DNA from 4 places in the Colwellia sp. MB3u-4 genome. Region 3 is predicted to be linked to each of the others. Evidence: predicted binding sites of a transcription regulator. Region 3 holds the regulator's gene; each other region holds the start of a gene.

Evidence for each region. The regulator FNR, encoded in region 3, switches genes on or off when oxygen is low (the NO sensors DNR and NnrR bind a similar motif). The targets are predictions, from matches to a motif close to TTGATCTAGATCAA.
Region 1: a site for FNR is predicted at 1,781-1,794, ahead of H4J61_RS13745 (universal stress protein). Genes of this name have one in related genera too.
Region 2: a site for FNR is predicted at 5,638-5,651, ahead of H4J61_RS17740 (OmpW family protein). Genes of this name have one in related genera too.
Region 4: a site for FNR is predicted at 2,736-2,749, ahead of clpB (ATP-dependent chaperone ClpB). Genes of this name have one in related genera too.

What each region holds. Positions count from the first base shown of each region.
Region 1 covers NZ_JACGVE010000086.1:61,289-69,146, forward strand. Annotated here, with positions in the region: gene H4J61_RS13740 (DUF21 domain-containing protein) at 1-686, shown strand, start outside; gene H4J61_RS13745 (universal stress protein) at 856-1,722, opposite strand; gene H4J61_RS13750 (hypothetical protein) at 1,914-2,117, opposite strand; gene H4J61_RS13755 (CaiB/BaiF CoA-transferase family protein) at 2,373-3,587, opposite strand; gene H4J61_RS13760 (bifunctional alpha/beta hydrolase/OsmC family protein) at 3,679-4,935, opposite strand; gene H4J61_RS13765 (Xaa-Pro peptidase family protein) at 5,115-6,335, shown strand; gene H4J61_RS13770 (YciI family protein) at 6,705-7,007, shown strand; gene H4J61_RS13775 (DUF1461 domain-containing protein) at 7,176-7,858, opposite strand, start outside.
Region 2 covers NZ_JACGVE010000090.1:60,545-68,402, forward strand. Annotated here, with positions in the region: gene H4J61_RS17710 (topoisomerase DNA-binding C4 zinc finger domain-containing protein) at 1-169, shown strand, start outside; gene H4J61_RS17715 (5-(carboxyamino)imidazole ribonucleotide synthase) at 273-1,427, opposite strand; gene purE (5-(carboxyamino)imidazole ribonucleotide mutase) at 1,437-1,919, opposite strand; gene H4J61_RS17725 (acyl-CoA synthetase) at 2,263-3,894, shown strand; gene H4J61_RS17730 (Sua5/YciO/YrdC/YwlC family protein) at 4,041-4,586, shown strand; gene hemF (oxygen-dependent coproporphyrinogen oxidase) at 4,583-5,488, shown strand; gene H4J61_RS17740 (OmpW family protein) at 5,733-6,395, shown strand; gene aroE (shikimate dehydrogenase) at 6,523-7,335, shown strand; gene H4J61_RS17750 (hypothetical protein) at 7,357-7,590, shown strand; gene H4J61_RS17755 (gamma carbonic anhydrase family protein) at 7,600-7,858, opposite strand, start outside.
Region 3 covers NZ_JACGVE010000079.1:602,661-610,518, reverse strand. Annotated here, with positions in the region: gene H4J61_RS12070 (cbb3-type cytochrome c oxidase subunit 3) at 1-157, shown strand, start outside; gene ccoP (cytochrome-c oxidase, cbb3-type subunit III) at 150-1,133, shown strand; gene H4J61_RS12060 (FixH family protein) at 1,310-1,810, shown strand; gene H4J61_RS12055 (heavy metal translocating P-type ATPase) at 1,824-4,223, shown strand; gene ccoS (cbb3-type cytochrome oxidase assembly protein CcoS) at 4,220-4,465, shown strand; gene H4J61_RS12045 (sulfite exporter TauE/SafE family protein) at 4,469-5,131, shown strand; gene fnr (fumarate/nitrate reduction transcriptional regulator Fnr) at 5,210-5,929, shown strand; gene uspE (universal stress protein UspE) at 6,103-7,035, shown strand; gene H4J61_RS12030 (glucosaminidase domain-containing protein) at 7,402-7,858, opposite strand, start outside.
Region 4 covers NZ_JACGVE010000080.1:7,598-15,455, reverse strand. Annotated here, with positions in the region: gene H4J61_RS12230 (hypothetical protein) at 1-4, shown strand, start outside; gene clpB (ATP-dependent chaperone ClpB) at 59-2,638, opposite strand; gene pgeF (peptidoglycan editing factor PgeF) at 2,796-3,629, opposite strand; gene rluD (23S rRNA pseudouridine(1911/1915/1917) synthase RluD) at 3,619-4,596, opposite strand; gene H4J61_RS12210 (outer membrane protein assembly factor BamD) at 4,749-5,513, shown strand; gene glnB (nitrogen regulatory protein P-II) at 5,682-6,020, opposite strand; gene nadE (ammonia-dependent NAD(+) synthetase) at 6,232-7,074, shown strand; gene H4J61_RS12195 (GspH/FimT family pseudopilin) at 7,153-7,716, shown strand.

The DNA.
Region 1 (7,858 bases), on a different contig from region 3:
GTGCGCTAATACTTGACGCTTGGTTGGGCAAAGAAGGTATTACCTATTTAGCAGAAAGTGAATTAGGCAGTATTATTAAAGAGCACATTAGCGCTGAAGAAGCTGACTTAAACCATGTTGAGGGTATTGGCGCACTGAATTTTTTTGCTTTAGATGAAATTAGAGTCACAGAAGAAGGTGAAGTTATTGACCCTAACTCTATTATTGCCTTGCCAACAAAGCTTGATTTACCCGTTCTGCCAGATACTTATTCTGGCCCCAACGATCCATTTTTAACTATGCTAAATCATTCTGGTTATAGTTGGGTGGTATTAACCAACCTCGAAGGTAAACCTTTACTGGTTATTGATGCTGATGGCTTCTTGCGTAGCGCACTGTTTCAGTCAGAAAACTTTGACCCTTACAATTTTTGTCATCGTCCGGTGGTTATCACTGATGAAACGACATCGTTAAATGAAGCTATTTTAAAAATGAAAGTAAGTACCTCTATTGATAAAAACTTCGACGGCGTTATTGAACACGATGTGCTGCTGGTATGGGGTGAAACTAAACGTATTATTACCGGTGCAGATATATTTGGCCGTTTACTTAAAGGTATGCTGCCCCCGATGCAAGATACCGATAATGCCACGGTAAAAAATAAAACTGAAAAAAGTAAAGCTAAACCAAGTAAAGACGAGAAATAAGCATCTAATATAGCGCTGAATCATCCTTTTTCAGCGCCCGTTTCGGCTATTAGTTTCGGCTATAAATAGCATAGCCGAAACGCTTGGTATTAGTTCTGCTCATAGTCCTGATCAAAGTCCTGGTCAAAGTCATAAAAAACAGTGATCATTGAGGTTAAATAGCCGCTAGTTATTCTGGTTTTAGGGCTAGCACGTCTGATTTTAACAAGCTTAAAATTTTCTCGGCGGTATTACCTAACACTTTTGCTTTCAAACCTTTTCGACCAATAGTACCAATAACCACTAACCCTGCTTTTTGCCGTGCCGCAATACTGGGGATTACTTTTTCGGGTTCACCAGCCTTAATAAAAAAATTCGCGACAGGAATGTCATATTCTGCCGCTAACTTTTCAATTTTATGCTTTAGGGTTTTCCCTGCTTTAATTTCTAATTCGTCTTTGTATTGTAAACCTAAGTCACGTAAAAATTTTGAAAATTGTAAGGTATAACAGACAAATAATTCTGCGTTGTTCGCTTTAGCAAATTCTTTCGCTGCAGTTAATATCTGATGATTTAGTGTTTGTTTACTTTTACGCTTAGTCTCTAAATCAATAGCGGCTAAGACATTTGGCGATTTACGCCATTTATGATCACTGACAATAAATATCGGCGCTGGGCACGCGCGTAATAATTGCCAATCGGTAGATGTGTATAAGAAAGTCTCAGTGCGATGGGCTGTTTTAACTACCATTGATAGCTGGTGTTGTTTTGCGTAGTCACTTATCCAATGGTCAATACGCTTTTCCCATACGACTTCATAACTGTAATCAATGTCGTCAGGCACTAAGGTCTTGAGTGATTTTTCTGCGTTATAGGTGACCGCATCGATTACCGCTTGTTTAATATTTTGTGGATCATCTTGAATATGACGTAAACTTTGATAACAAAAATAAACAATATGCAATGCTTGGCTTTTAGTTTTAGCCAGTTCACAAGCTCGTTTTATAGCGACTTGTTTGCTGTCTGATAAATCGGCAACAACGAATATTTTACTCATAATATCTTCTTTTATTTATAGGTATAAATTAAAAGTAGCATACAAAAATTTATTTACTTTGATATAAAACAACTATCTAAAAATTAATGACGAGGAGTTATTGATCACGATAAATTTAACATCTGGGCAGATGATTTTAAGAGTTAAGCAGGTCATTATAGGCGAGTGTAATGCTTAACTTGCCCAGGTATTTAATCTTCAACTTTTGCTTTATGTTTTTTATTAAAATAAAGATATAAAAAGCCAGCGATAACAATATTTAAGATACAACGCAATACCTCAGCGAGTTGAATATTTGCGTCTGCTAAAGCATATATCAAGTCAACCGCAGAGCCAAACCCTAGTATGATCGCTATAATAATAAATATTTTTTCTAAAGACATTGAATTAGACATGGGTTTCTCGATAAACATAACGACATTAAGCGACATAAAATGATAGTGGCTTATTAAAACAGTTCTGCTCTTGCATTTCGCAATCAAACCGAACTAGCTAAAGGCTAATTATACAGGTTAATATGCAGATAATTAGTATATAGGTTAATAACCTACTTAACCTATATACTCGCTTTATTTAAGGTAAAAACAACAGAGCACACTGATTTAAGCGCTTATTTTTACAAAAAATACAAACAATGCAAACAATAAAAATTACGCCACAACACCCGCTTGCAATAACGCGGCAACTTTCTCGTCATTATACTGTAAAAACTGCGTTAAAATCTGTTGGCTATGTTGGCCAATATTCGGCGCGGCGTGTTTATATTGTAATGGCGTATCCGATAAGTTAATAGGTGATGCCACGGTTTTAATTAGCCTACCGTCTTTATCCGGTACTTGTTTTACCATCTCGCGATGGTGTATTTGTGGGTGGTTAAATATTTGCTTTAAGGTATTTACTGGTCCACAAGGTACCGCGATTGCTTCTAATATCGTGACCCAATAATCTGTGCTTTGCTTAGCGAGAATAAGCGCTAAAAGCGGCACAAGTTCAATACGGTTTTCGACCCTATGTTGATTAGTTTTAAATAAGGCATTGTTTGCTAATGCTGAGCACTGAGCGGCCTGACAAAATCGTTCAAACTGTTGATCATTACCTATCGCTAATATCAAGCTGCCATCATTAGTCGCGAAGGTTTGATAGGGCACAATATTGGGGTGAGCATTGCCTAAACGCTTTGGATTTTCACCTGTGGCTAAATAGTTCATGCCTTGATTAGCCAGTGTTGCCACTTGTACGTCAAGTAAGGCAATATCTATGTGCTGGCCTTTGTTGGTATGCGCTTTAGCGAGTAATGCCGCAAGAATAGCATTCGCGCTATAAAGCCCGGTCATTACATCAATCACGGCCACGCCAACTTTCATCGGTTCGCCATCAGCAGCACCGGTTAAACTCATTAAGCCACCCTCACCTTGGATCATGGCATCGTAACCAGCTTTATGTGCGTATGGGCCATGTTGACCAAAGCCAGTGATTGAACAATAAACTAATTTAGGGTTGAGTTTTTTTACTTGCTGATAACTCAAACCATATTTTTCAAGACCACCCACTTTATAGTTTTCAATTAAGACATCGGCTTTAGTGATCATGTCTTTTATCACTTGTTGACCTTGTCGCTGGGTTATATCAATAGCGATTGACTGTTTGTTGCGGTTTGCACTGTGGTAATAGGCAGCTTGGGCAGGTTCATTACCATGCGCTGGTTTAATAAATGGAGGACCCCAGTGACGGGTATCATCACCTTTTTTTGGTCTTTCTACCTTAATAACGTCAGCACCCATATCAGCAAGCATTTGTGATGCCCAAGGCCCGGCCAAAATTCGGCTTAAATCAACAACTTTAATACCCTTTAACGCTTCAGACATATCCCAAACTCTACCCTTTACATTGTTGCCATAACAATGATGATCTTCTATCTGCCAATGATAATTTATCATCAGCAGTTAGGCTAATTTTTTATGCTTGATTAAGCAATGTACTCACCACTTTGACATTATTGTGCAGCGTTTTATGTACTGGACATTTATCTGCTATGGCTAAAAATCGCGCGTATTGAGCTGTTTCTAGCTCGCCAACAAAGCTAATTTTCCGCACTATGGCTTCAATACCCTGACTTTCACTTTCACATTTTTGACAGTCTTGTTGGTAATCTCGACTGTGTGTTAGCTCCACTTTAATATGTTTGATAGCCAAATTTTTACGCTCGGCGTACATACGTAAAGTCATGGCGGTACAAGCGCCTAAGCCCGCTAGCAAATGCTCATAAGGATCAGGTCCCATGTTATTACCACCAACACTTTCTGGTTCATCAGCAAGCCAATAGTGGCTATTGGTGCTGACGTGTTGAGTAAATTTATGGTTTTTTTCTTCTACGATGACGTGGCCTTTAGCGACCTCATTTTTGTCAGGCTTACTGCTAGCAGTTTCCGCAATATGTTCAGTAATATGGTTAGCATTGTCCGCGTAAGTAATATATCGCCCTGCCCACGCCGCGATTACATCAGCAGCATATTCAGCATCACGTTTATTGGTCAGTAAATGGTCGGCATCATCTAAACTAACAAAGCTCTTAGGATGTAAGGCGGCTTGGTATATTTTCTCCGCTTCGCTGATATTTACCGTGCTGTCAATTGGCGAGTGCATAACTAAAAGTGCTTTTTTTAGTTGACCAATATGACGGGTATCGTAGCGCTTTATATCATCTAAAAATTGTTTTTCTATGGTGAATACACGCCCAGCTAAATTAACCTCTGCTTTACCATTTTTTTCAATATCATCAAGCTGCAGGGCAAAATTCTTCGCGACATGCGCTGCATCTAATGGCGCGCCAATAGTGACCACTGCGCTCGCTTCTTCAACATATTGAGCAACGTTAAGCACAGCTGCACCGCCTAAACTATGACCAATAAGTAGTCGTGGTGCTTGATATTCTGTGCGAAGAAAATCTGCTGCCGCAATTAAATCTTCTATATTTGAAGAAAAATTACTATTAGCAAAATCACCATCACTATTACCTAAACCGGTAAAATCAAACCTTAATACCGCAATACCTTTTTGCACTAAAGCTCGGCTAATACGTGATGCCGCCGCGATGTCTTTGCCACAGGTAAAACAATGAGCAAATAAGGCATAAAACTTAACCTCAGATTCAGGACTCTCCAGTAAACCTCTTAAGCGGTGTTCACCACTGATAAACTCGACTTTTTTACGCATAGCTATTCCTTGGGTTAATTGAGTTAATTGGGCTTGTGATCTTTCTGGGATTACAATATTTGACCGTTAAGCTTTAGGATAAATTTCTTTCATCATACCGCTACTTTATTTGTTAGGATACATGGCTTATTTTTTTGTATAAAATATATCAGTATTAATTAAATTTTTTAAGGAACCATATGACTATAGGTGTTGGCGGCTCTACCGCGAAAGTTGAACTTGAAAAGTTAGTCAATATGACTAGCAAAGTGCAAGCAATAACAGCGACTGAATTAAAACAGCGCATTGTGAAAGCGCAAAAAATTATGGCTGAAAATAATATTGAAGCCACCTATATCAATGCCGGAACAAATCTATATTACTTTACAGGTACCCGTTGGTACGCCAGCGAACGTATGGTTGGCGCTATTATTCCTCAACAGGGTGAGATTAAATATATCACGCCATTTTTTGAAGTGAATACGCTTGAGCAATATATGACCATTAAAGGCGAGATAAAAGGCTGGCAAGAACATGAAAGTCCTTATCTGCTATTTAAACAAACCTTGGCTGAGTGTGGCATTAACTCCGGCCAAGTAGCCATAGATGAGTCGACCGCTTTTTTTATTGCCGACGGTATTAAAAAAGCGGCACCAGAGTTTGAACTTGTTGATGCAAAATGTGTAACCGCGGGTTGTCGTGCAGAAAAATCAGACACTGAAATAGCCTTATTGCAACAGGCAAAAAATATGACTATCGAAGTGCATAAAGCGGTTGCTCGAATATTACATGTGGGGATTACTACCCAAGAAGTCACTCACTTTATTGACCAAGCGCACCGCAAAGTGGGCGCTACTGCCGGTTCCTATTTTTGTATCGTGCTATTTGGTGAAGATTCATCTTATCCACACGGCGTAAAATCACCAAAAACTCTGGAAACAAATGACATAGTCTTGATTGATACTGGCTGTCAGGTTGAAGGATACAACGCTGATATTACCCGCACTTATGTATTTGGTGAGCCTAATCAACGCCAACGTGAAATGTGGCTCTTCGAAAAGCTAGCACAAAAAGCGGCCTTTGATGCCGCCAAAATTGGCGTAGCTTGTGGTGATGTAGATGTTGCCGCCAGAGCTTATTTAGCCAGCCAGAATTTAGGACCAGATTATGAAACACCAGGCTGTCCCCATAGAACAGGCCATGGTGTTGGCTTAGATATTCACGAATGGCCTTACCTAGTGCGCAGTGATAGAACGCCACTAACTAAAGGTATGTGTTTCTCAAATGAGCCTATGTTGGTATTGCCGAATGAATTTGGCGTACGTTTAGAAGATCACTTTTACATGACTGATGCTGGCGCAAAGTGGTTTACTGAGCCTTCTTATTCTATTGACGATCCGTTTGGCTATCAGCAAACTTAAGCAAAGCTACAACTAACAGACAAATACAAGGCTTTAACTTCAATACCCGTACCATCTAGTAAAAACTTAGTAAAGTTAGGGGTAAACGAACGTTTATCCTTAACTTATCAAAACTAATACCGCTTATAGCCTTAAATAGTTTGGCGTATAGCTTAGCTTTGGATAGAATTGTTATCTTATCGTTTTTGATACGATCTTATGTACGCATTTTAGAAGATATCCCGTTAGTTATTTTCTTTGTTCTTTACTTGCTATTGGCTCAGTGTTGTCTTGTTATAAATACAGGTCTGAAGCTTAGGCAGAAGATAAACAATAATAATTTAACTTGGACGCTACTTGCGGCTTTTAATTAATAATTTTGGATGTAATATGTTTTATCTTATCTACAGTGAAGATGTTGAAAATAGTTTAGCTCTGCGTATGAGCGTGCGTGAAAATCATTTAGCGCGTCTACGTGTATTGCAAGATCAAGGCAAGTTACTGGTGGCTGGACCTTGTCCTGCTATTGATAGTGAAAATCCTGGCGACGCAGGCTTTACCGGTTCACTTATTATTGCTCAGTTCGACAGTTTAACTGATGCTCAACAGTGGGCAGATCAAGACCCCTATATAGCAGCGGGTGTTTATAAAAAAGTGACCGTTAAACCTTACAAAAAAGTACTGCCAGCATAACTATTAATATTAATCATGCAGAGTAACTTTTAGCAAATACCTATTACTTAGCTTACTGGGATTTTTTCCTGCGGCAATGGCTAGCAACACCATAGAAATGTGTCAAGCCAATATGGAAACGCTTGCTTGAGGTGGTTAATTTTCTATAGGTTTAAGATTAATTAACCTTTATTTTTGACGCTGATAACGGCTTAATATTGCATCAATAATTAGTGCTAATAGTAAAGCTACGAATAGCAATTGTCCGGCTATCGCGGCAAAAATATCAGGCGCTTTCATAAGTGAAGCCATTAACGAGTCTTGATAATAAAAAAACCACTGATGATCGTTAGGAAATATAAGGGTATGTAAATAATAAAAAATGGGTGTAAAACCCCATATCCCCAAGATAGCGATAACCAAAAAAACAAGGCAGCCTAAAGCGATTAACTTCTGCTTTGCTGTCGGCATTGCTCTTATCGACTCTACCGTTAATTGCTTAGCTTTACGGCTATAAAATATCAATAAGCTGAGCAAAAAAAGTAAATTACCCCACCAAAATCTACTCATATTATCGAGTAAATTAGCCACATCTTGCAAATGCTGCACTTCACTTTTAGTTAATAATTTTTGTAATATCCCCTGATGATTTAAATAACTAATTTCTGTTAAACCATCACCCTGATGGTGGATAGACTGCACAATATCGGCAAACTTTTTTTCGTGTAATCTCACATCGTTAATGGGAAAGTCACGCTTACCTTGGGTGTTTTTTGGCACACTTTTGCTAATCACGGTATTTATTTCTAATGTTTGGTACCAAACATGATATAAAAAGTTGGTCGCTTTACTCATTTGCCAACTGACACCTA
Region 2 (7,858 bases), on a different contig from region 3:
ATTTTATTCCTGTGATCACTACCCCAAATGTAAGTTTGTTGTGAATCATGAGCCAGTTGTGGGTGAATGTGAAAAATGTGGCTTTGCTTTATTACTAAAAAGACAGATGGCAGCAGGTGAAAAGTTACAATGCGGGTCTAAACCCTGCAGTCACTTTCAGCCGCATTAATTTTCTTATCAATCGAGATATACATTGAGGTAGGAATTGAGGTAGAAAAAAGCCAGTGACTTATCCGTAAGGCATCACTGGCTGTGTAATCGCTAATATAGTGTTAGCTCAGTTGTTTTTTGTAACTGGCGACATAAGGCTTAAGTTCATCAAATTCTGCTTCTGGTAGCATGTCAGCTAATAAGGTTAATCGCTCTGCTAATTGTTTTTCATCATTACCTGAGACATTAATATGACCCATTTTACGGCCCGGGCGTTTGCTTTTTCCATACCAATGTAAAGTGGTACTGGCCACACTCAATATTTCATTGGGTACTTCATCTTCACCCAAGATATTAATCATGGCTGATGGACGAATTAACTCAGTACTGCCAAGTGGTAAATCACATACCGCACGTAAATGGTTTTCAAATTGACAAGTATCTGCACCTTGTTGGGTCCAATGACCTGAGTTGTGTACGCGAGGAGCAATTTCATTTACCAATAATTGCTCGCCAATTTGGAAGAATTCAATGGCTAATATACCAATGTAATTTAACTCTTTTGCTATGCTATCAAACACCTGTTTTGCTTGTGCTTGTAGCGCTTCATCTATTTCAATGGCAATTGACACACTCAGCACGCCATTGGTGTGATGGTTTTGAGTTAAGGGGTAAACTAGGGTATTACCTTGACTGTCACGCGCGCCAACTAACGAGACTTCGCGATCAAAAGGCACCATTTGTTCGGCCACTACTGCATGTTGAAGGCCTTGTACGCCACCATCGAAAAAAGCTTTAATATCAAGCCAAATGTCTTCCGCTTGTGCTTTATCTTTTAATCGCCATTGACCTTTACCATCATAACCTGCCAAAGCGCTTTTTAAAATTAACGGCATAGACAAGTTATTTAAAGCTTGGTCAAAGTCTGCTTTGGTCGCAATAATTTGGTGTTGGGCATTGGCCACACCGCACTTGATGAGCAGATCTTTTTCTAATCTTCTATCGCCGCCGACTTTAATGGCTTGGCTGCTCGGGCGTAGTTTTCCAGACGCTTGGCAAAGTGCAAGTGTTTGGTGATCAATATGCTCAAACTCAGCCGTGATAAAGTCAGCGAACTCAATGCCTTGAGTTAATCCACCAAAAACAATGTCAGTTGAAAGCGGGTCAACCACAGTGTCTGAGCCAACATCAAAAGCGCGTATATTGATATTTAAAGGCTTAACCGCCAAGGCCATCATACGAGCCAGTTGGCCAGCACCTAATACTAAAACATTCATTTAGCTAGCCTATTCTGCAGGGTTTGGGTTATCAAGGATTGTTTGTGTTTGCTCTGCTCTAAATTTTTCAACAGCAGCTTGTACTGCCGGGTCAGAAAGACCAATAATTTGAGCGGCTAATAAGCCAGCATTGGCCGCACCTGCCGTGCCAATGGCTAATGTACCAACCGCAATGCCTTTTGGCATTTGTACAATAGAGAGTAATGAGTCTTGACCATTTAAGGCTTTTGATTGCACGGGCACACCCAAAACTGGCAAGCTTGTATAAGCCGCGGTCATACCAGGTAAATGCGCGGCGCCACCTGCGCCACCAATGATAACTTGAATACCACGATCTTTAGCGCCTTGTGCATACTCAGCAAGTAAATGCGGTGTTCTATGTGCAGAAACCACTTTTGTTTCATAAGGTACATTAAATAGATCTAACATTTCAGCAGCGTGCTGCATGGTTGGCCAATCTGACTTTGACCCCATGATAATCCCAACTTTCATACGCGTAGTGCCTTTTGATGAGGTGATTTGAAACCTAACGTTATGCTTAAGGCGGTAATGTTAGGTGAAATTTAATACCATTTTAATACCATATTGTAACGTGTTTGAAAATATTCTGAAATGACAATTCTTTCATAGCATTTATAATTTTCTTTGATGTAGAACGGGTATAGACCAAAGGATAATTTTTTAATTTAATTATTGGCGTATGATTATTTTAAATTGTAAAGCCGAACATAATATAAAATCACAGCGTTATACTAATTTAAAGAATGAATGAATTTACTTATCATTAAGTTAATTAGTATTAAGAGTCGCTTCGGTAAAATAAATGAGGAAAGAAATGAGTAACATTTATAGCCAAAGTTTAGACAAGGTTGCTGCTAACAGTCAGCCACTAACACCAATAAACTTTTTAAATCGTAGCGCTGATGTCTATCCAGACAAAATTGCAATTATCCATGGTAAGCAAAAATTTACCTATCAAGAATATCGTAAGAATGTTCGTCGACTCGCCTCAAGCCTCATTAAAAATGGGGTGAATCCAGGGCAAACCGTGAGTATTATGGCCGCTAATATTCCGGCATTTTTGGATGCCCATTATGGTGTGCCACTAACGGGTGCTGTGCTTAACGCGATTAATATTCGCCTCGATGCGGAAAATATCGCTTTTATTCTTGATCACGCCGAATGTGATGTACTGTTTACCGATACCGCATTTTCCGGTGTGATTAAACAAGCATTAGCACTGTCAAAGCGTAAACCTTTGGTGATTGATATTGACGATCCAGAAGGTCCAGGCGGAGAGCGCCTTGGTACCATGGAATATCAAGAGTTACTGGCTCAAGGCGATGAAAATTTCACTGGCTCATTGATTCATGATGAATGGCAAGCTTTGGCGCTAAATTACACCTCAGGCACTACGGGTAATCCTAAAGGTGTAGTTTACTCACATCGCGGTGCTTACTTGAATTCTCTTGGCCATAACTTTGTTTGGCCGACCGACAGCAAGACCAATTACCTATGGACTTTGCCGATGTTCCATTGCAATGGTTGGTGTTTTCCTTGGACGATAGTGGCTGTTGGCGGTACGCAAATTTGTTTGAGGCAAGTTGAAGTAGGCGCTATCGTTAATGCGATGATTGAGCATAAGGTCAGTCATTTTTGTGGCGCGCCAATCGTGCTTAATATGATTTTAAATGCTGACGAAAGCTTGCTGGCGCAATTACCTAAAAATATTAAAGCGATGACTGCTGGTGCTCCGCCACCTGCCGCGGTTATTAAGGGCATTGAAAGCTTAGGCATTGAAATCACCCAAAGTTATGGCTTAACTGAAGTTTATGGGCCTTGTGTCGTGAGTGAGTGGAAAGATGAATGGAATGAGCGCAGCGATGATGAACGGGCAGCATTAAAAGCGCGCCAAGGTGTGCGTTATATCACGCAAGAAGACGTTGATGTGCTAAATCCGGATACTATGGAGCCTGTTCGCCCAGATGGAATCACTATGGGTGAAATAATGTTCCGGGGTAATAGCACGATGAAAGGCTATTTGAAAAATGAAAAAGCCACAGAAGAGGCTTTTGCTCATGGTTGGTTTCATTCAGGAGACTTAGCGGTTAAACATCCAGATGGTTATATTGAAATTCGTGATCGTTCGAAAGATATTATAATTTCTGGGGGTGAAAATATTTCATCAGTCGAAGTAGAAGGGGTGTTATATACCCATCCAGCCATTTTAGAAGCCGCCGTAGTCGCCAAAAAAGATGAAAAGTGGGGAGAAACTCCCTGTGCATTTATAGCACTGAAACGCGGGCAGACGTTGACAGAACAAGAGGTAATTCAATATTGCCGTGAACATATGGCGGGCTTTAAAGTACCTAAAACCATTGTTTTTAGCGAGTTGCCTAAAACCTCAACCGGTAAAGTGCAGAAGTTCGTGCTTAGGCAGAAAATTAAAGAGCTGTTTGAAGCTTAATTTATTATTAGCGTTGGACGGGGGTTAATCCAAACGGTAAGAGTTTACAGACTCTTACCGTTTTTTTTTACTAGCCATGTTGTTTGTCAGTAAAAAACGTATAATCATCATTAAATTAATTTTACTAAGCGCCATCATAAAACGCCATGACGACAGCATTAGAAACATTTCAACAGGGTGGGATTTTAGCTTACCCAACCGAGGCCGTATTTGGTTTAGGCTGTGATCCTGATAACGATGAGGCAATTGAAAAGCTGCTGTTGATCAAGTCACGTTTAGTAGATAAAGGCTTAATACTACTTGCGGGTGATTATAGACAACTTTTACCTTATATAGATGAGTGTAAAATACCTCAAGACAAACGCCTGGCGATATTATCTCGCTGGCCCGACGGCATTACGCAACTAGTGGCTAAAAATGCTAACACTTCTAGGTTGTTGACGGGGCGCTTTGACACTATTGCGGTGCGTGTTACTAGCCAGCCAGACGTTGTGGCACTATGTCTCGCCACTAATAAGCCGATTGTTTCTACGAGCGCGAACTTAAGTGGTAAACCTCCGGCCAAAACATGGCAAGGAATTCCCAATGAACTCGCTAATAAAATTGATTTTATTATTAAAGGAAAAATTCTAGGCTTTGATCAGCCTTCTACTATTATTGATGCATTATCTGGAGATGTTATTCGCTCATGAGCACTATAAATATTAATGTTGTTGTTGAATTTTTAAAATCGTTGCAAGACCAAATTTGTTCCGCGTTAGAGGCTGCCGACGGTAGTGGTAAATTTATTGAAGATAATTGGCAGCGCGCTGAAGGCGGTGGTGGCAGAACCCGAGTACTCACAAATGGTAGCGTTATCGAGCAAGGCGGGGTCAATTTTTCAGTGGTTTCTGGTGATAAGTTACCACCATCTGCAACAGCACACCGTCCAGAATTGGCTGGCCGTAAATGGCAAGCTTGTGGTGTGTCATTAGTTATTCATCCTAAAAATCCTTTTATTCCAACATCTCATGCCAATGTCCGATTTTTTATTGCTGAAAAAGAAGGTGAAGAACCTGTGTGGTGGTTTGGTGGGGGTATTGACCTCACGCCTTTTTACCCGTTCAAAGAAGATGTTGTGCATTGGCATCAAACGGCAAAAGATATTTGTCAGCCTTTTGGTGACGATGTTTATCCAAAATATAAAAAGTGGTGTGATGAATACTTCCATTTAAAACACCGCAATGAAACTCGTGGCGTTGGTGGCTTATTTTTTGATGATCTTAATAAATGGGAATTCGATAAGTGCTTTGATTATATGAAAGCAGTTGGAAAAGGCTTTCTTGATGCTTACATACCTTTAATAGAAAAGCGTAAAGCAACGCCCTTTGATGATAATCATCGTCAATTTCAACTTTATCGTCGTGGCCGCTACGTTGAATTTAATTTAGTTTTTGATCGCGGCACCTTATTTGGTTTGCAATCAGGTGGCAGGACAGAATCCATTTTGATGTCAATGCCGCCACTGGCACGTTGGGAGTATAATTTTCAGCCGGAAGCTGGCAGCCCAGAAGCAGCACTACAAGACTATTTAGTACCGCAAGATTGGTTATAACCTAGCATTGCCGCTTGTTGTTTATTAACCTAGCAATCCACATCAACAGAAAAGTTCGCTGTAGGTGTGGTTGCTAGGTTAAGTTACCCAAGTTAAGTTTTTAATTTCAAGACCATTAAAGCCTATTTTTTTAGGGTTTATGATAAAGCTTGAGCTAGATCAAACTGTCGAAAACCAGGCGCGCGTAAAATTACCTTAGTGAACAAATTTAATATTTTTTCTATTTATAAAAGGTAACGCTCTAATGAAAACCTCAGTAATTAATGGACTCATCCTCTCCGCTCTTACATTATCTCCCCTTGCACTGGCTAACCAAGCTGGCGACTTTGTCGTTCGTGGTGGCGCCACTATGGTTGATCCTGCCAGTAATAAAGCTAACGTGTTCCTCGATGGCGCTGATTCAGGTTTAGATGTCTCAGCGGATGGTGATACTCAGCTTGGTGTTAATTTTGTATATTTTTATGATAAAAACTGGGCTATTGAACTCTTAGCCTCAACCCCGTTTTCTCATGACATAAAACTGCATGCCGATGGCGCAACCACAACGCTTGGTAAAATATCTCATTTACCACCGACATTAAGTGCACTGTATTACTTTGATACTCACTCAGCGTTTAAGCCCTATGTGGGTGCGGGTATCAACTATACAATTTTCTTTGATGAGAAGTTTTCTTCCACTTATAAAGAGGCCGGTTTTAGTGCTTTAGACTTAGACGGGTCGTTCGGACTGTCTGTTCAACTTGGTGCTGATTACCAACTTGATAAAAGGTGGTCATTAAATGCTTCCGCTCGTTATATTGATATTAATACGGATACCAGTTTTAAAGTAGGTGGTAGTGTTAATGGCAGTGCTGAAGTTGAAATAGACCCCATGGTTTATTCACTGATGTTAGCTTATAAATTTTAAAGAGACTTTAACCTTATTCAACACGGGCCAAAGTGATGAAAAAAGCAGTTACCCAGTGACTGCTTTTTTGTTTTCATTGTTTAACAACTAGGGTAGTCTACCGCTAAACATTTAAGCTAGTAATCTTATGGATCAGTATCGCGTATTTGGTAATCCTATCGCTCAATCAAAATCTCCCTTTATTCACCAACAGTTTGCGCTACAGTCAAAGCAAACAATGAACTACCAAAGTGAGTGGGTTGCATTAGATCAATTCGACAATGCCGTAAAAGAATTAATCGCTAACAATGGCAAAGGCGCCAATGTCACCGCACCATTTAAAGAACAAGCATTTGCCCTGTGTGATGAGTTGAGTGAAAGAGCCAAGTTAGCTGGCGCAGTGAACACCTTAATTTTTTCTAATGGAATTATTTATGGTGATACTACAGATGGTTTAGGCTTAGTTAGTGACTTACTCAGGCATCAAGTGCAACTGCGAGATAGTAAGGTGTTATTACTCGGTGCTGGCGGAGCCGCAAAAGGTGTTGTGCAGTCAATATTAGCGCAGTCTCCTCAATCATTAACCATTGCCAATAGAACATTAAGTAAAGCACAGGCTATTACTAGCCAGTATCCTAATAACGCTATTGATGCTATTACTTTCGCAGAGACCCATAACTTAGCATTTGATATTATCATCAATGCCACATCAGCAGGTCTATCCGGTGATAGCTTACCGATATCAGATCACACAATTAAAAGTTCAACAGTTTGTTATGACATGGTCTATGGCAAAGAGCCAACCGCATTTTTAAAACAAGCAAAACAGCTAGGTGTTGAACATATTATTGATGGCTTAGGCATGTTAGTGGGGCAGGCTGCGGCAAGCTTTCATTTGTGGAGAGCCGTTAGCCCAGCAGTAGAGCCTGTACTTGTCTCCTTAAGAGCTCAGTTAAAGTAATGAAAGTGAAGCGAGCATAAGGTGAACCAAGCAATTTTATTTAATGATGATCTACATTTTGATCAGCAGCATGATGCTTGGTCTTTTACCGGACAAGTTTCAGGACAGCGTATAAGGTTATATTTTCATTCTATGCAGCTAAAGAAATTAACCGAAATTGATGATGGCACTAAATTTGATTTAGAAGAAGTAACAGAAAGCTGGCTCGAGGAAAACGAGCCAGAAGGTAATGAAATACATATAGAGTTGGAGTAACCTCAAAGGTTAATGGTTATCAGCTAAGTACTCAGCTTTTAATTCAACATAGTTTATTGCAGACTGTTTGAGAAAATCAGCTTCACTCTGCTTTAACTCTCTCGCTTGTTTAACTGGGTTACCAACATACAAGTAGCCGCTTTTAAGTGTTTTGTTTGGCGGCACTAAACTACCCGCACCGATAAACACATCATCCTCAACAATAACACCATCCATAATAATAGCGCCCATACCAACCAGTATTCGGTTACCCAAAGCACATCCGTGT
Region 3 (7,858 bases):
ATTGGCATTATTTATTGTCATTGTGGTTTGGTCGTATTCAAAAAAACGCAAATCAGCGTTTGATGAAGCGGCAAATTCAATTTTTGAAGAAGATACTGAAACTGAATTAAAGCACTCTGACAAAAATAACAAACAGGAGACTAATAACAATGTCTAGCTTCTGGAGTATTTGGATTACCGTTCTTACCTTAGGTACATTAGTGGGTTGTTATCTACTATTGAACTATTGCTTAAAGAACTTTGCAGGTGTTGAAGAAGGTGAGCCTACGGGTCATGTCTTTGACGGTATTGAAGAATTGAACAACCCATTACCGAAATGGTGGAGTACTTTCTTCTTATTAACCATTATCTGGGGTTTTGGCTATTTACTGCTTTATCCAGGTTTAGGTAACTTTCAAGGCCTATTAGGTTGGAAGAGTTCTAACCAAGGCATTTTAAATTTATCAGAATCTAAAGCAAGTATTGCTAATGCGAAAGCAGCGGGCATGTTAGTACAGTACGACCGAGAAGTTGCTGCTGCCGGTGAAAAGTATGGCCCTATTTTTGATGCCTATGCAGAGCGTAAAATTATTGACTTAGCAACCGCTAATGATGATGAAGCAACCTCTGCACGTAAAGTCGGACAACGCTTGTATTTACAAAACTGTTCTCAGTGTCATGGTTCTGATGCACGTGGTGCTACTGGTTTTCCTAATCTAGCTGATAAAGATTGGTTATACGGTGGTTCACCTGAAATGATCAAAGCTACTCTTATCCATGGTCGTAAGGCAAATGGCATGATAGCTTGGAGCGCAGCATTAGGCGGCGAACAAGGTGTTAAAGAAGTTACCGCCTATGTCTTGAGTTTAAGTGGTCGTGAAGTTGACACCAAAGCAGCAGAAGCGGGTAAAGTTAAATTTGCCATGTGTGCGGCTTGTCACGGTAGCGAAGGCAAAGGTAGTGATGCAATGGGTATTGCATTAGGTGCGCCTAACTTAACAGATAATATTTGGTTATATGGTGGTTCGCCACGTGCTGTTGAAATGTCAATTGCTAATGGTCGTGCTGGCGTAATGCCGGCTTGGGATAAAATCCTAGGTGAACAAAAAATTCACGTCATCAGTGCCTATATTTATAGCTTATCGCACGAGTAAAAATTAAAAATAATAATTAAATACAAAGCCTTGGAACTGTAATGTACTAAGGCTTTTTTATTTAAAAAAGAGTAAAGTTCACTAAATTAGCGTTTTTTAATAGTTAACACTTTTTAATAGTTAGCACTTAAGAATAGTCGTATAATACTCATTCTCTCAGCAAAGAAGAAATTTTCATGAAAACATCTTGGTACCGAGAACCTTGGGCATGGTTTGTATTTATATTGCCTTTTACCGTGGTAGTTGCCGGCATTGCCACCTTCATTATTGCCAATACTAATCCTGACACTCTGGTCGTTGGAGATTATTATAAAAAAGGTAAAGCGATTAACCTTGAATTGGGTAAAATTAAACAAGCGCAAAAGCTTGGGATGAGCTTTGGTTTAAAACTTGTTGACGATCAGCTTATTATTCGCCCAACGGGTATTGAAAAAGAATTTCCCTTACTTAATGTCAATTTTTATCACCCAACCCTAGCGGATAGAGATTTTTCTTTAGTATTAACACCTGATGGCAACGGTAACTTTACCCATATTTTTGAAGCTGATAAAAATGTGGCCGGTAAATGGCAGGTAACCATCACTCCGTTTGAAAATCACTGGAAAATTCAAGCTGTGATCACCCTACCTCAATCCGATTTTATTGCGATAGCACCGGACACAGCCCAAGCAAATTAATGAGCCAAGCTTAATGAACCTAGACTGTTTTCATTGCGGTGAGCCCGTACCCAATGGCATTAATTTAACCACGAGTATTGAAAATATTAATCAACCTATGTGCTGCATAGGTTGCCAAGCGGTAGCACAAACGATTGTCGAGAACAATTTAACTGACTATTACCGTTTTCGCAGTGCGCCAGCACAAAAAGGCGAAGTATTAATACCTGAACAACTGCAACGCAATAAAATTCTGGATGATGAAAGCTTACAAAACGAGTTTGCTTATTATCATGATGGTTTTAAAGAAACTATATTAACCATTGAAGGTATAAGTTGTTCAGCATGTGCTTGGTTAATAGAAATGCAAATCAGAAAACTCGCTGGCGTTAATAATATTAATGTTAACGCCACGACACAAAGAGCAACAGTCCAGTGGCAAGAAAACCAAGTAAAACTCAGTGAGATACTGAGTTTAATTGATAAAATTGGCTATCATGCTCTCCCCTTTAAAGCCAGTACAGCTGAAAAGGCCAATAAAAAACAAGCAAAAAACTTTATTAAACGCTTAGGCATTTCAGGCATTTTAATGATGCAAGTCATGATGATCGCGTTTGGTTTATACTTTGGTGCTTTTGCCGATATGGCTGAGTACAATGTACAGTATTTGCGCTGGGCCAGCCTTTTCTTAACCCTACCCATTGTTAGCTATGGCGCCTTTCCGTTTTATAAAAGTGCTTTTTTTGCCTTGAAAGCGCGACAACTTTCAATGGATGTACCTGTCTCTATTGCGATTAGCCTGGCTTTTCTTGCTAGCGTTTGGGCTACATTTACCCAGCAAGGTGAAGTGTATTTCGAGTCTGTTTCCATGTTTACCTTTTTATTACTGATTGGTAAATTTCTAGAGTTTAGGGCCCGCAGCCGCGCTGCTGACATCTCGGCAAATTTATTAAAATTAATGCCGATGACCGCCACTAAAATTGAACAGGGCATTGAACGCTTTATCTCAGCAACACATTTAAAAGCCGATGATATTATTTTAATAAAGCCCGGTGAAACCATACCCGCAGATTGCGAAATAATAACCGGCACTAGCCAAATCAATGAAGCCATGCTCTCTGGTGAGCAACTGCCGTTGCATAAAACAACGCTAGATAATCTTTATGCCGGTACCATAAATGGTGATGGTAATTTAACAGCAAAAGTTAGCCACAGTAACCAAGAATCATTTTTAAGCCAATTAATTCGCTTAAGTGAAAGTGCCCAAAGTCATAAACCTAAATTGGCGCAATTGTCCGATAAAATTGCCCAATATTTTGTTGCTCTTATCCTAGTTGTTGCCATTGCTACCGCAATATATTGGTCTCAACATCAACCCGCAGAAGCGTTTTGGATCACCTTATCTGTTTTAGTGGTAACTTGTCCCTGTGCTCTGTCATTAGCAACACCTACGGCATTAACCTGTGCAACCACTCGCCTTAACCGTGAAGGGATCATGATTAAATCAGCACATGTGCTAGAAACTATGCCTGAAATTGAGGTGATGGCTTTTGATAAAACCGGCACCTTAACGACGGGTGAATTTACCATTACAGCAGTCAAAACTTATGGCGCATTTGCAGATAAAAACACTCCAGATGGGCAACAACAAGTGTTGGCTATTGCGGCGGCGTTAGAAGCACACTCTGCTCACCCCCTAGCAAAAGCCTTTAGCCAGTTTCGTGATTTTAGCCAAACAGCAACTCAAGTGGTGGTTGCGCCAGGTGCTGGTATTTCTGGTGAGGTTAATAATCAGCATTACAGAATTGGTAAAAACTCATGGCTGCTCAGTAATAATGACAACAGTGCGCACAGTGCGCAGTGCGTATTAATGCAAGATGATAACTTAGTTGCTGAATTTTATTTACATGATGGTCTGCGTGAAGATGCTAAGGCATTAATTGATTTTTTACATCATGAAAACATTAAAACTGTCATGTTATCGGGTGATCATCAACAAGGCTGTGATAAATTACAAGCAAAGCTGCACCTTAATAGCGTACAAGCAGATTTGTCTGCACAAGACAAAGTCAACGCGATTAAACTACAGCAAGCCTCGCATGCTGTAGCTATGATAGGTGATGGCGTAAACGATACCCCAGTATTGGGCGCGGCGCATTTGTCCATTGCCATGGGCAGTGGCACTGATATTGCTAAAAGTGGTGCGGATGTGATATTACTGAACAATAAACTCAAAGGTGTGCAAACACTGCGACAGGTATCGTTAAATACTGCGCGAATTATAAAGCAAAATTACCTTTGGGCTTTTAGTTATAATGCCATTGTATTGCCATTAGCGGTTATGGGCTATATAGCGCCATATATGGCAGTCATTGGCATGTCGGCCAGTTCAATACTAGTGGTAAGTAATTCTTTAAGGTTATTAAAAAAATGAGTGTGATATACGTATTAATTCCCATTGCTATTTTACTTACCGCTATTGGTATTTATCTCTTTTTTTGGGCGGTAAAAACTGAGCAATTTGATGATTTAGAAAAGCAAGGCATGAGCATTTTATTTGAAGATGATCATGATAAAAAAAGCATTCATCAAAACAATAATGCTACGCCAATAACAACACAGATAGACAAAAAAAATACCTCACCAGAGCAAGCAGACGCACAGGTCAAAAAATAGTTTATGAGCCTTGATTTTTTCTCCGCATTTATCATCGGATTATTAGGCTCAGGCCATTGTATAGTGATGTGTGGTGGTATTAGCACCATGCTGACGACGGCGATTTCTGATACCTCTCGTCATAAAAAACACGCCATTATATTGGCCTATAACTTTGGTCGTATCGCCTCTTATAGTCTTATTGGCGCTCTTGTCGCATTCACCAGTTCAATGGCGACCAAAAATATCGGATTACCTGTTTCGTTGTTAAAAACTATTGCGGGTGTTTTTCTTATCTTATTAGGTTTGTATTTAGGCCAGTGGTTTATGTGGTTAAGCCGCGTCGAACATTTAGGTAAAAATATTTGGCGCTACATAGCACCACAGACTAAAAAATTTATTCCCATTAAAAACGTACAAAGTGCTTTCGCTTTAGGCGCACTATGGGGCTGGTTACCTTGTGGCTTGGTATATTCTACACTAACTTGGGCATTGGCTAGTGCCGATGCCCTTGATGGTGCCTTGATCATGTTTTTCTTTGGACTAGGCACCTTGCCTGCCTTACTTTCAGTATCACTAGGCACCATAAGTATTAAATCATTATTGAGTCATACACTATTTAGAAAGATAGCAGCCAGCTTAGTGATTTCATACGGCATCTATACTATACTTATTTTATATATATAACGTACCTGATATGGACATTATATATAAAAAGTCATGGAAAAAATCATGCGTACATCATGAAAAATTTTAAAGGATATTATGAGTTATAAATCATGCACTATTCATCAACATATTCACTGCCAAAACTGTAGTCTTAGTGAATTATGCTTACCCTTTTCTCTCAATGATAAAGAGTTAGAAACGTTAGATAATATTATCGACCGTAAGCTGCCGATCCATAAAGGTGAGCAAATATTTAACGACGGTCAACCCATGCATGCGCTATACGCCATACGTTCGGGCACATTTAAAACCTACACCATTAGTAAACACGGTGAAGAACAAATTACTGGTTTTCATTTAGCGGGTGATTTGCTTGGCTTTGATGCTATTGCCAATGCTCAACATCCAAGTTTCGCTAAAGCACTAGAAACCTCAATGGTTTGTGAGATCCCTTACAATACGCTCGATAATTTATCGAACAGCATGCCAAAATTAAAAAAACAAATTTTACGTATGATGAGTACTGAGATCCGTGAAGATCAAGAAATGCTAACATTACTTAATCGTAAAAATGCCGAGCAACGACTAGCAACATTTATCAGTACCTTAAGTATTCGTTACCATGCCCGTGGTTTATCTCCATCTGAGTTTCGTTTATCTATGACCCGCAGTGATATTGGTAACTATATTGGTTTAACGGTTGAAACCATCAGCCGTTTGCTTAACCGCTTTCATAAAAATGGTTTAATTGCCGTTGATGGTAAACTCATTACTATTTTAAGTTTTGACAAATTAAACGCATGCGCCGCACTTTAATGTCACGCTAACACCTGCTTTTCTACATTGCCTTATTAAGGTATTTCACGCTATGCTTAGCGTGAAATATTATTTATCACCGATAGCATAATAATTTGATTTAAGACAACTATTATTGCCTCAAAGTAGACTATTGTTATAACACTAGTAGACAATTGATAAAGGAATTAGCCATGGAAAAGTATCAAAAAATACTCGCGATTGTTGACCCAACAACAGAAGAGCAGAAAGCGGTAAATCGAGCGATAGAATTAGCGCGTAAAACAGGCGCTAGCATTACCGCATTTTTGACCATCTATGATTTTTCTTATGAAATGACCACCATGCTGTCAAGTGATGAGCGTGAAGCCATGCGCCAATCAGTTATTAATGATCGCACTCAATGGCTAGAGTCTTTACTCGCTGATCTTGATTTAAGCGGAATTTCTATCGATTGTCGGGTTATATGGCATAACCGTCCCTTTGAGCAAATTATTGCTCAAGTACTCGATAATGGTTATGACATTGTCATTAAAGGGACTCATCAACACGACAAATTCAAATCTGTGATATTTACGCCTACCGATTGGCATATTCTGCGCAAATGTCCTTGCCCTGTTTTACTCGTGAAAGAGCATTTGTGGCCTGATAACGGTAATATTCTTGCGGCGTTAAACATTGGTAGTGAAGAGGAAGAACATAAAGCACTTAATAACAAAATCACTGCAGAAGCTAAACAGCTGACCCAAGTCATGAAAGCTAATTTACACCTAGTTAACTCATTCCCGGGGACGCCAGTAAATATCGCCATAGAAATCCCAGAGTTTAATGCCAGTGATTATAATCGCTCGATGTTAAAACATCATCAAAAAGCGATGTTAGCACATGCAACTGCCTTTAATATTGCGCCAGAAAACACCCATATTAAAGAGGGTTTACCGGAAGATATCATTCAAAGCATAGCGGCTGAATTAGATGCAGAATTAGTCATTCTTGGTACTATTGGCCGTACCGGTTTATCGGCAGCGCTAATTGGTAACACCGCAGAGCATGTTATTGATAGGCTAAATTGTGATGTATTAGCATTAAAACCCGATGGTTACATTTCACCACTTGATGTAGATTAATATCAGCTAACATCACTAGCATCACTAGCATCACTAGCATAAAGTTGAATTGGGTCATTAAACGCCTAGTTCAACTTTTCTTGTTTAATAACTTAAACTAGATTATGCGCTGAAGTTTTAACAGCCTTTAGCCAAAAGTATATGACGATATGTCCTTAAGGTAAATAATGAAAAAAGGTTACCTTTGACAGCATAAAAATAAGGTTATCAATAAGTTAGAGGTGATTACTTTTGCTGATAAAAAACTGAAGAAGTACTACTTTTTCAAAGCAATTCAAGCGAAAATTTTTTAACCGACATGATATTTGAATTTATTTATAAATCTATTTTTATACCTAAATTAGGAATAGCACATTTACATAGCGCTTATTTATTATATAGCGCGAAGTAATGTCGATTATGGCGGATCATATCAGTTAATTCCAACACATAATCTATGCCACGTTCAGAATAACGCATTAATCCTGTTGCAAGAATTTCTGGCGCTAGCGGTTGGTTTTGATCGCGTAATTGGCCTCTAATCGATCTAAATACCGTATAGGCACCGTTAGTATTAATATTGTGCAAATAACGTGCGACACCTAAACTAATAGAGCTATAAGCGGCGACTTCATGCTTAGCGCCGGTATTACGGCTACCTGGCACCATGCCGCAACCTTCCCTATAACACCACACACCAAAAAAGTTTAAGCCTATTCGAGCAAAACGAGAGGTTCCCCAAGCAGATTCATTGGCCGCTTGCACTAAAACAAGGGCTAATGGAATAATGTCAATTTTAAGCTGTAATTCATATAATTGTCTTAACAAAGAAAACTTTTCACTG
Region 4 (7,858 bases), on a different contig from region 3:
TTAAATCAGTAAACATTGTCAGCCTGCATCTAGGGTATATTAGCTTACGATAACGCCACTAAGCTTTAACGGTGAAATTCAAGTTATTATCAACAAGCTCAACAAATATATGATCACCCGCGGAGAATTCGTTAGCCAGTAGTTTATGTGCTAAAGGGTTTTCAATTTCTTGCTGGATAGAGCGTTTTAAAGGTCTAGCACCAAAAATTGGATCAAAGCCTGCCGCCGCAACAAAAGATAACGCTTCTTCCGATAATGTCATGGTGATATCGCGTTCTTCTAATCGCTTAGTTAAGGCCGATATTTGAATACTGGCGATACTTTTAATTTGCTCAGCAAGTAAGGGATGAAACACTACGGTTTCATCGACCCGATTAATAAACTCTGGCTTGAAGTGATTTCCAAGTTCTGCTATTACCCGAGCTTTCATTTGCGGATATTGGCTGTCATCAACATATTCCTGAATAATATCTGAGCCAATGTTGGAGGTCATAATAATAACCGTATTTTTAAAGTCGACCGTACGCCCTTGCCCATCAGTTAAGCGTCCGTCATCTAATACTTGTAGTAAAATATTAAAAACGTCAGGATGCGCTTTTTCAATTTCATCAAGTAAAATAACAGAATAGGGTTTACGTCTCACCGCTTCAGTTAAATAGCCACCTTCCTCATAACCGACATAACCTGGAGGCGCTCCCACTAAACGTGCAACAGAGTGTTTCTCCATAAACTCTGACATATCAACTCGCACCAATGAATCTTCACTATCAAAAAGAAAGTGAGCTAAAGCTTTAGTTAATTCTGTTTTACCTACACCAGTAGGGCCAAGAAATAGGAATGAGCCTATGGGTTGATCTGGGTCTGCCAAACCTGCCCTTGAGCGACGAATAGCATTTGATACTGAAACTACCGCTTCTGATTGCCCAATAACGCGTTTGTGCAGGTTATCTTCCATTTGCAATAATTTGTCACATTCACCTTCGAGCATTTTTGCAACCGGAATTCCGGTAGCTCGGCTTAACACGTCAGCTATTTCTACGTCAGTCACTTTGTTTCGCAGCAAGGTCATTTCTTGCATTTCTGCTTGGCTAGCCAGATCTAGCTGTTTTTCAAGATCAGGGATGCGACTATATTGTAACTCGGCCATGGTATTAAGATCGCCTACGCGACGAGCCGCTTCAAGTTCAATACGAGCATGCTCTAAATCAGTTTTAATCGCTTGTGTACCATGTAGTGCCGCTTTTTCGGTTTTCCAGACTTCATCCAACTCGTCATAACTGACTTGGCAAGTGCCGATTTCATCCGAGATGAGGTCCAAACGTTTTTTAGAGGCCGGATCAGAATCTTTTGATAAAGCCCTTTGTTCCAATTTCAGTTGAATTAAACGCCTTTCTAATCGGTCTAAGTTCTCTGGCTTAGAATCCATTTGCATACGAATACTAGAAGCTGCTTCATCAATAAGATCGATAGCTTTGTCGGGTAATTGACGATCGCTAACATAGCGATGAGATAAGGTTGCTGCGGCAACAATAGCGGGATCTGTTATTTCAACATTATGATGGAGTTCGTAGCGTTCTTTAAGACCACGTAATATAGCAATGGTATCTTCAACACTGGGTTCATCGACTATAATTTTCTGAAATCGACGTTCCAATGCCGCATCTTTTTCAATATATTGGCGATATTCATCTAATGTAGTAGCGCCAACACAATGCAAATCACCGCGTGCTAACGCTGGCTTTAACATATTACCGGCGTCCATAGCACCGTCACCTTTACCCGCGCCAACCATAGTGTGTAGTTCATCAATAAATAAGATGACTTGCCCTTCTAACTGGCTTAATTCACTGAGTACCGCTTTAAGACGTTCTTCAAATTCTCCACGATATTTAGCGCCGGCAACGAGTGCGCCCATATCAAGTGACAATACGCGTTTATTTCGAATACCTTCTGGTACTTCATGATCGACAATGCGTTGAGCTAGGCCTTCAACAATCGCGGTTTTACCAACACCTGGCTGACCAATTAATACCGGGTTATTTTTAGTGCGGCGCTGTAATACTTGAATGGTACGCCTGATTTCATCATCGCGACCAATAACTGGATCTAACTTTCCTTGCTCTGCTAGTTCGGTTAGATCAATGGTGTATTTATCCAATGCTTGACGCACTTCTTCCGCGTTAGCATCATCAACATTCTTACCGCCACGAATATGAACTATCGCGTCTTGTATACGTTGTTCACTCGCCCCTAAGCCTTTAAGAATTTGACCTAACTTACCTTTATCTTGTAACGCCGCTAGCATAAATATTTCTGAGGAGATAAATTTGTCGCCATGCTTTTGGGCAAATTTATCACAAAGGTTTAAAATATTACCCATGGCAGACGATAGCTGCACTTCACCGCCTGTGCCCGACACATGTGCTAATTCTTCGAGAGCCACTTCAACTTGCGATCTTAACGTTCGCACATTGATACCGGCACTTTTTAATAAAGGGATAATACTGCTGGCGTTTTGATTTAATAACGCAAGCATTAAATGTATTGGCTCGATAAATTGATGATCTTTACCTAATGCGATGGATTGCGCATCAGATATTGCTACTTGAAAAGCCTGGGTAAATTTTTCTAAACGCATTAATGTTCTCCTAGTGCCATGTTACTGGGCTTACAGTTTAGTTATCTATGTTATAAGGACACCAAGGAGGGTTTTCAAGAAAAGAGTCGCTAAAACTTTGACCTAAATCAACAGAACACTTTTAAATAATCACCTTATTTATAAGGGATAATTTTTACTAGAGTGAATGCATACATATTACGCTAGCCATACGCCCGGTTTTTCCGTCTCTGCGATAAGAATAATACTTAGCACTATGCTTATAAGTACAGTCTGCAATTTTAGTGATATTGGTAACCCCTAATGCCAAGAGTTGTAACTCGGCGATTAACTGTAAATTGGCCAGAAACTTTCCCTCTGTTCTGCCATTATTTAAAAATGGCACAGGTTGGAAAGCAGATTCAAATTTTACTGACATTTGACAGAATGCCTGTTTTACCTCTGGGCCAACTTCAAAAGCTTGAGGACCAATACAAGGGCCCATCCATGCGAAAATCTCATCGGCCGCACTATGCATTTTTCTAATGGTACGTTCGATTATATTTGCGGCTAGTGGTCGCCAACCTGCATGAATGGCCGCAATTTCGCTACCATCTTTATTTGATAACAAAATAGGTAAACAGTCGGCGGTCATTATGGCTAAAGCGATGTGCTGACTATGTGTTATCGCAGCATCAGCGACAATAGGCGTATTTTGATGTTTTTCAACAACAACGACATTATTACCATGAACTTGCTCTAACCATTGAATTTTTGTCATGCTTGGCAGGTAATCAAGTAACAAGCTTCTATTTCGGGCCACAGTATTGGGACAATCTCCCACATGATCGCCTAGATTAAAAGCATCAAACTCGGCTTGTAATTTTTCTGTGTGAGTACTATTTGATAATAAATGCGCTGAATGTTTAGATAATTGATCTTTACTAGGCATTAAGCGAGTAGTAGCAAAGGCCAACACACCTTCTGTTGGCCATTTAATACATTGTAAGTTATTAGATGAGTTAGTAATCACTATCGATAAGATGGATTTTGGTATCTTTACGCAACATATCAGCTAACGCCACCATATCTTCAGGTACATCAGCATGCCAAGTCATTTGCACACCTGTTATCGGATGATATAAAGATAACATTGCCGCGTGTAAGGCTTGGCGCTTAAATTGTTGTAACATTTCTCGTAACTCTTCAGAGGCATTTTTTGGAGGACGCGGACGGCCGCCATATACGGGATCACCCGCCAGTGCATGAGTAATATGAGCCATATGAACACGAATTTGATGAGTTCGACCCGTTTCTAAACGCAAGCGTAAACGGGTATGTAACCTGAACTTTTCCATCACACGATAATGCGTTACCGAAGGGCGACCTGAAAAAGTAACCGCCATATGAGTACGTTTTGTAGCGTGACGACCAATAGGCTGATCAACCAAACCACCTGCGGTCATAATACCACTGGCAATAGCTTCGTATTCACGGGTAATTTCACGCGCTTGTAGTGATTCAACTAGGTTAGTTTGCGCAGCAATCGTTTTTGCCACCACCATTAATCCCGTAGTATCTTTATCTAAACGATGAACAATACCAGCACGAGGTACAACATCTAACTGCGGGCAGTGATGTAGTAAGGCATTTAAAACTGTGCCATCAGGGTTACCTGCGCCAGGATGTACGACAAAGCCCGCAGGCTTGTTGATGACTAAAATATCATCGTCTTCGTACACTATGTTTAAAGGTAGATCTTGTGCTTGAAAGCGTACTTCGCTCTCAACTTGTGTATCAATGGCTACTTCTTCACCACCAAACATTTTTTCTCGTGGTCTATCGACAACTAGGCCGTCAACCGTAATATGACCGGCTAAAATCCATTCTTTTAACCGTGAACGTGAATAATCAGGGAACATTACAGCCAAAGTCTGGTCGAAACGTTTACCTAAGCATGATTCGGGAACCGTATCCCGGTGTTGAATTATCTCAGCCATCAAACTCTCTATTAATTAGCACTGTGCAAGGCAGGATTGCTAGGTTAGAATGCTATAGCTTATTTTACCTCTTTGCTAAAGCAATTACATTAAGTAATTATAGTGAGGAGGATATTTATTTTAACTAAAACAAAGTAGTGATATTGAAGTCTATGGAAAAAGTGACAATAAAAATAATGTGCCTTGCGCTAGTGTTAGCATTAACAGGCTGTTCAGGAACAAGTGAAAGAGATATTAAGAAGGTGCCAGATAAGTCAGCTCAAGCATTATTCTCTGATGCTAGAGCATCGCTTGATAATGGCTTATATCAAAAAGCGATCCAAATTTTATCTGCGATAGATTCTCGATTTCCTTATGGGCCAATCTCTCATCAAGTACAATTAGATTTAATTTATGCTTATTACAAAAGCGGTGATGCTGCGCAAGGATTGGCACTTACCGACAGATTTTTACGATTAAACCCAGCGCATTCAAACTTAGACTATGTCTATTATATGCGTGCATTAATCAATGTTGCTACCCAAGAAAATTTATTCCAAAATTTAGCAGGAATAGACCGTTCAGACCGTGATCCTACGGCGGCGCACGCTGCATTCAATGATTTAAAAATAGTATTAGAGAAGTATCCTAACAGTAAATATGCTGCAGACTCTCGCCAACGTATGATTGCCATTAAATCACGCCTAGCAAAATATGAGTTATCGGTTGCGCGCTATTACTTAAAGCGTGAAGCCTATGTTTCTTCGGCTAACCGAGGAAAATATATTGTTGAATATTTTTCTCCTAGTCCAGAAACAGAAGAAGCATTAGAAATTATGATTGTCTGTTATGGCAAGTTAGGCTTGAATGATTTACAGATTAATGCCAAACAAGTTTTAGCGGCAAATTATCCTAACAACCCACGAGTTGCTAAGTAACGCTTTAGTTTCTATGAAGATCGTCGTTCTTGCGCATTCAGGTGAACGCGACATACCCTTCATCGAGCGTATAGGGATTTACTAGTGTCTCGAAAGACAGGATGTTTGAGAGAAAGGCCTGAACATAAAATACCAGCTTAGTGCTGGTATTTTTTTAACAGGTTAACGCTAGATAGCTTCTTCGTCTTCTTCTCCCGTACGAATTCGTATCACCCTTTCAACAGCCGTTATAAAAATTTTACCGTCACCAATTTTTCCTGTTTGTGCTGTTTCTAAAATGGTGTTTACACAGCGATCAACATCTTCTGTCTTCACGACTATTTCCAATTTTACTTTTGGCAAAAAATCCACCATATATTCTGCGCCACGATAAAGCTCTGTATGCCCTTTTTGACGTCCAAAGCCTTTAACTTCTGATACTGTCATTCCCGTCACACCAATTTCGCCTAGTGCTTCACGTACATCATCCATTTTAAATGGTTTAATTATCGCTTCTATCTTTTTCATTTTACAGCCTATAGGTTGATTTACGCGTCAGCATTTTACTGATAATTATTATTATCTACATCACAACTGAATATCAAGTAATTGTACACAGAATTAACTTATACCTATAGTGCAAAAATTCTAATTGAAGATAGACTTTGTTACACTAAAGCTACCTGCTGGCATAAGTCAGCTTAAAAGTAACATGCCACATACTCCAGAAGGAAATATCATGAGCGCCCAGGCAATAATCAATGAAATGAAAGTATTACCTGAAATTGATGCTGCGTTTGAAATTGAACGTCGAGTTAATTTTATCAAAAAAAAATTAATACAATCGGGGCTTAAATCTCTTGTTTTAGGGATAAGTGGTGGCGTTGATTCCTCTACTTGCGGGCGTTTAGCTCAACTCGCTATTGACGCTTTGAATAACGAAAACGCTGAAAATCAACCGCCATATAAATTTATTGCTATAAGACTTCCCTTTGATATACAAGCAGATGAAGATGACGCTCAACTTGCACTTGAATTTATAAAACCTAGTCATAGTCTAACCACTAATATCTTTGCAGGCACAGAGGGTATACATACTGAAACCATCCGGGCATTACAAGCGGCTGATCTTTTAACCGCCAATGCTGCACAAGTAGATTTTTCCAAAGGTAATGTCAAAGCTCGTACTCGCATGGTAATGCAATATCATATTGCTGGCATATTAGGCGCCTTGGTACTAGGTACAGATCACTCAGCTGAAAACATTACCGGTTTTTTTACAAAATGGGGTGACGGGGCTTGCGATTTAGCACCTTTATTTGGCTTATCTAAACGTCAAGTTAAGCAGCTTGCCAGCAGTTTAGGTGCTCCGGCTCAGTTAATCGATAAAGCGCCAACCGCTGATTTAGAAGAGCTAGCGCCAAGTAAAACAGATGAAGATGCGTTAGGACTAAGTTACGACCAGTTAGATGATTTTTTAGAAGGTAAGAACACAGATAAATTAGTCGAAGAAAAAATAATTGCTATCTATATGAAAACGCAGCATAAGCGTTCAGAAATTCCAACGATATATGAAGGTTAATTAATTTAGTTTGGTAAATTACAATATTTTTGACTATACCTAGCACTGAAAAGGTTATTCAACTAAGGAATGGTTGTAGTGTCAAAATATAATGGATTTACGATTATCGAAACTATGGTTGGGTTAGCTATAATGCTAAGTTTGCTTTCCATTGGTGTTCCTAACCTAAATAACTTCATTGTTTACACCCGCGTAGACAATGAAATATCTACCCTGCATCGTCTGATTTTAATTACTCGAAATAGCGCCTTAAGCAATAACACTGGCGTAACTTTATGCCCGTTAAATAGCCAAGGAAGATGTAAAAACTTATGGCACCAAGAGCTGAGTGTATTTACTGACATTAACAATAATAAAGTATATGAGCCGGCACTGGATGAACAACTTATCGCTCAAAAAGGCGCAATAAAAGCTGGAGATAAACTACAATATGGCAAAACACGTATCGGCTTAACTTATGCTCCAACAGGGCATTTATTAGGCTGGGGACAGAACGCTACATTTAGTTATTGCCCTAAGTACCATAATGATAAAAACCGAGGTATTGTTGTAAGAAATTCAGGTAGGGCCTATGTTAGCGCAGCCAATAAAACTAACGGCAAGAATGTCAGGCGCACAGGAGTTAAAATAAAATGTTTTTAATTAACTGTTTTTCCAGTTTTTTTTAATGTTCATTATTATATTATGATGGGTGTAATATGCATTATTTTAATACCCGCTCAGTGGTATTTAATCCTTGTGTATACCTTATCAAGTTAACAACAGACGGAATTTACGACATAGC